2 regions of the Arthrobacter tumbae genome follow, and region 2 is predicted to be linked to the other one. Evidence: predicted binding sites of a transcription regulator. Region 2 holds the regulator's gene; the other holds the start of a gene.
What was found. The regulator HrcA, encoded in region 2, represses chaperone genes, less so after heat shock. The targets are predictions, from matches to a motif close to TTNGCACTCGNNNNNNNCGAGTGCNAA.
Positions count from the first base shown of each region.

Region 1: the regulator HrcA is predicted to act here: its motif matches at 1,007-1,033, upstream of groES (co-chaperone GroES).

Region 1 is NZ_JAFBCC010000001.1:511,627-514,084, forward strand. Features, by position in the region: gene groL (chaperonin GroEL) at 1-483, opposite strand, end outside; gene groES (co-chaperone GroES) at 571-867, opposite strand; gene JOD47_RS02390 (nucleoside/nucleotide kinase family protein) at 1,178-1,855, opposite strand; gene JOD47_RS02395 (class I SAM-dependent methyltransferase) at 1,998-2,458, shown strand, end outside.
Region 2 is NZ_JAFBCC010000001.1:3,540,453-3,542,910, reverse strand. Features, by position in the region: gene JOD47_RS16680 (DUF3097 domain-containing protein) at 1-584, opposite strand, end outside; gene hrcA (heat-inducible transcriptional repressor HrcA) at 730-1,746, shown strand; gene dnaJ (molecular chaperone DnaJ) at 1,813-2,458, shown strand, end outside.

The DNA.
Region 1 (2,458 bases), 3.0 Mb from region 2:
TTCGGCGAGCAGGTCGCCGACTTCCTGGCTCTGGGCGGAGATGGCTGCAACGTTTGCGGTCTGCTTTCCGACGACTTCACGGGCGTTTTCCAGCAGGCGGGCAGCAACAGCCTCGATGGAGACTTCGATGCCGCGCTTCAGTGCGCCGGGGGCAGCACCTGCCGCAACGTTCCGCAGGCCTTCCTTGACCAGTGCCTGCGCGAGGACGGTAGCCGTCGTCGTGCCGTCACCGGCGACGTCGTTGGTCTTGGTGGCAACTTCCTTGGCCAGCTGTGCGCCAAGGTTCTCGTAGGGATCGTCCAGCTCAACCTCACGGGCGATGGTCACGCCATCGTTCGTGATGGTGGGGGCGCCCCACTTCTTGTCGAGGACGACATTGCGTCCGCGGGGGCCGAGCGTCACCTTGACGGTGTCGGCCAGCTTGTCAACGCCGGCTTCGAGCTTGCGTCGGGCGGCGTCGTTGAATTCCAACTGCTTTGCCATGTTGTTTCGTTCCTTTCAGGCTTGTGCAGGGATGTGTACTGACAGGAAAGAACCCCGGCCTGAAATGACCGGGGTTCTTCTGCACAACTACTTGACGATGATCGCCAGAACGTCGCGGGCGGAAAGAACCAGGTATTCCTGGCCACCGTGCTTGACTTCGGTTCCGCCGTACTTGGAGTAGATGACGACGTCGCCTTCGGCAACATCGACGGGAACGCGGTTGCCATTGTCGTCAACGCGGCCGGGGCCTACTGCGACGACTTCGCCCTCCTGGGGCTTTTCCTTGGCGGTGTCCGGGATGACCAGACCGGATGCGGTGGTCTGCTCGCCTTCCAGCGGGCGGACGACAATACGATCTTCAAGAGGCTTGATAGAGACCGACACTCGGACCTCTCCTTCACTTGGTTTGAATGAATCTTTGGGTATCGAGCAGGCGCTGACCGTCGTCGCGGTGCCGGTTGGCGCATCCTCGAAGGATTAGCACCCTCATAGTGAGAGTGCCAAGTCTGACTTTATGCAACGGTTAGCACTCGGTCAAGGTGAGTGCCAGAGGCGGGCGCCTTCGCAGTCCTTGCTGGGCTTTCCGCGGCGATTCCGTGCAGGTTTGGCACGCGCCGGCGGCGTGTCGGTTCCAACACGCCGAGCAAAGGGTCGTTGTTGGAACGAAACCTGCACGGAATCGTCGGGATTTCGGTCAGCGACGGTAGGAAACCGAATCAGCGTTGATCAACCGGGGCCGGTGGAAGTCGGAGTTATCGACAACAAAGGCCGCTTTCCGCGCCGGGTCGCGCTCCGCGATGTACAGCCGCTGGCCGTTCACGTACCGTCGAAGACTCGAATGATCCGGATCGGGAGGCGATCCATCTCGGGAAGCCATGCGTCGAGCTGTCTCAGCAAACGGCACGTCGAGGAAGACAGAGCGCGCCCACACCCCATCGAGCTCGGCACGGTGCAGGAACATGCCGTCCACAATGACGACGCAATCGGGCGGCGCCTCCACCTCAGCGGGGCTGATCCTGCGATCTGTCTCAACGTTGTGGCAGGCCGTCCTGATACGGCCATTGCCGCCCAGGGAAAGCGGCTCCACCACCCACTCGCGAAAGCGTTCGTAGTCGTACGAGTCGAGCCAGAAACCTTCGGGAGAAGTGCGCCCCCGTCGATAGCGAACCGACCGCGGGTTATGGAAATCGTCCAGACCTATCCGGATGACCGATCTCCCCGTTCCACGCAGGTACCGCGCGAGCGAGTCCGCGAACGTCGTCTTGCCTGAGCCGTCCACGCCGTCGATCCCGAAAAGGACGGTGCCATACGGCAGCGCTGAAGCGAGGGCACCCTGAACGTCAACCGAGTCGAAGCCCGTTCCACTGATCATCAAACGATTCAACCGCGGATGTCCACGCGAGGAAAACGCCCCTGATGCCACGGAGCCCTTAGACTGGAGAGCCCGGCCCAGCCCCTGACCGACTGCTCTGGCCGACAGCCCCTCGCCGAAAGCTCCAGTTGAAAGCGACACCGTGACCCAGAACCTCCTTGAGCCCATCCTGACTCCCGAGGGCTGGGAGCTGCTCAACTCGCTCGGACCCTACTCCGAAGCAGACAGCCTCCGGCTCAACGAACAGCTTCGCGCGGCAGGACATTCCCCCGATGTCGTCAACGCGGCCCTCACCCAGTCCCGGCTCCGCGCCAAGGCACAGGTGAAGTTCGGTCCGTTCGCCGCCCGGATGCTCTTCACGCCCGCCGGCCTCGAACAGGCCACCCGCCTCAACGTCGCCGCGCGCCACGCCCAGCGCTATGTCACTGCCAACGTTCAGAAGGTCGCAGACCTTGGCTGCGGAATCGGCGCGGACTCGATGGCCCTCGCCACCCTGGAACGCGACGTCACCGCCGTCGAACTCGACGAAACCACCGCCGCCGCCGCCACCATGAACCTGCTGCCGTGGGCAAACGCGACTGTGGTCAGCGCGGATGCCTCCTC
Region 2 (2,458 bases):
ATCAGCACGTTCCCGGCTGCGCCCGCCACAGCCATTGCTTCGGCCGCAATACGGGCTTCCTTGGTGCCGGGCAGCAGGTGGTCGACGAGAATTCCCAGGCGGCGGCCCGCGGATGGGGTGAAGTCCCGCACCGCTGCTGCCAGGTCGTCCACTCCATGCAACGGCTCCACCACGATGCCCTCGACCCGCAGGTCGTCTCCCCACACCTTCTCCACGAGCTCGGCATCGTGTTTGCCCTCGACCCAGATCCTGCTTGCCCGCGCTGTGCGGGCCCGCTGTCCCGCAACCCGGACGGAGCCCGAGGCAGTTCTCAGCTGTGTTGCGGACTGCGCGCGCGCGGCAACCATCTCAACCGGCGAACCTTCATGGTGGAAGCCGAAGCCGAGCGGGAAGGTGCGCCGCTTTCCGTGGCGGTCCTCGAGGACCATCACGTGCATTCCACCGGACTTCTCTGTCCGGAGAATCTCGCCCACAAATCCGCTTTGCACGTCTTCAAGGACGACGCCGGGACGGGCTTCGACCTGCGCGGTTGCGGTCGGCCGGGACTGGGTGAGGTCTTGCGCCCCCCACTGGTGATACGACATGTGACTTCGCTCGCTTCCGCAAATCCCTGCCTTCGGAACAGGCACAGCCAATGCTAACAATCGCCCCGAACGTATTAGACTTGGCACTTGGGTGTGTTGAGTGCTAACTCAACTGACCGGGCATCGAAGTACATCGGAGGTGAACATGAGCGAGCCCAGACGGCTTGAAGTCCTGCGGGCCATCGTTGAGGATTACGTCCATTCCCGTGAGCCAGTGGGATCCAAGGCACTGGTCGAGCGCCACAGGCTGGGTGTTTCTTCGGCGACAATCCGCAATGACATGGCACTTCTGGAAGAAGAAGGCCTGATCACCGCTCCGCATACCAGCTCCGGGCGCATTCCGACCGACAAGGGCTACCGTCTGTTCGTCGACCGGATTGCCGAGGTCAAGCCGCTGTCGGCGCCGGAGAAACGGGCCATCCGCGCACTTCTGGAGAGTGCCGACGACCTGGACGACGTCCTGGAGCGCACCGTCCGCCTGCTCGCCCAACTCACCAATCAGGTTGCGGTGGTGCAGTATCCGCATCTGGGTGCGGCGTCCGTCCGCCACATTGAACTCGTGCTGCTCGCTCCCGGCCGCGTACTCGTAGTGCTGATCTCCACGAACGGCGCGGTACAGCAGCGTGTGGTGTCCGTTCCCTCCGAGGCACAGGAGAATGATCTGGCCGACCTGCGTCAGTACTTCCTGGAGCGGGTATCGGGTGTTCGCCTGCCGTCGGTTCCACAGGAACTTGCTGCATGCATCGCGGAGCTTCCCCCGTCGCTGCAGTCTCTTGGCCAGGCACTTGGCCACAGCCTGGAACAGCTGTCGGCCGCCAACCGGGAAGACCGTATTGTGCTGGCGGGCACGGCCAACCTTGCCCGCTCAACCCTCGATTTTCCCTTGACCATCGGTCCGGTCCTCGAAGCCCTTGAGGAACAGGTCGTCATGCTTCGGTTGCTCTCCGAGATGGGCCAGGATGCGCTCGGGATCTCCGTGCGCATCGGCCGGGAGAATCCGTACGGCGGGCTGGCCGAGGCCTCGGTGATCGCTACGGGCTACGGACCGGATTCCCTGGCGAAGGTGGGGGTCCTTGGACCCACCAGAATGGATTACCCCACCACTATGGCTGCCGTGAGGGCCGTCGCACGCTACCTTTCCCGCATCCTCGATGAATCATGACCGGATGACGGAGCCCATGAACCCCAGCCGCTCACGCGGTGAGATAACAGGAAGTGATGTGCAGGAGTGAGTAATCACTATGAGGTCCTTGGCGTTGCACGCGATGCCAGTGGCGAAGAAATCAAGAAGGCCTACCGGAAGCTTGCCCGGAAGCTTCACCCGGACGTCAACGCCGGTACGGAAGCGGCTGAGGAGTTCAAGCTCGTCACCCGCGCGTACGAGGTCCTGTCGGATCCCCAGAAGCGACGCGTCTACGACACCACCGGCAATGAGAACGGCACCGACAACGGATTCGGCGCGGGCTATTCCGGCTCCGGCTTTGCCTTCCAGGACATCTTCGAGACATTCTTCGGCGGCGGTGGCCCCAGCGGCCCGCCATCGCGAACCCAACGCGGACAGGACGCCCTCATCGCCGTCCGGATCGATCTCGAAGATGCGGTCTTCGGTACCAACAAGAAAATCGAGGTGGATTCGGCGGCGGTGTGTCCAACCTGCGACGGATCGTGTACCCAGCCCGGCACGTCGCCGAGAACCTGTGATATTTGCGGCGGATCCGGTCAGGTGCAGCGCGCGGTTCGATCCATCCTGGGTCAGGTAATGACCACGGCGACCTGCGGCACCTGTCAGGGGTACGGAACCGTCATTCCGCATCCCTGCAACGAGTGCAATGGGGACGGCCGTATCCGCTCCCGCCGCAGTCTCACCATCAAGG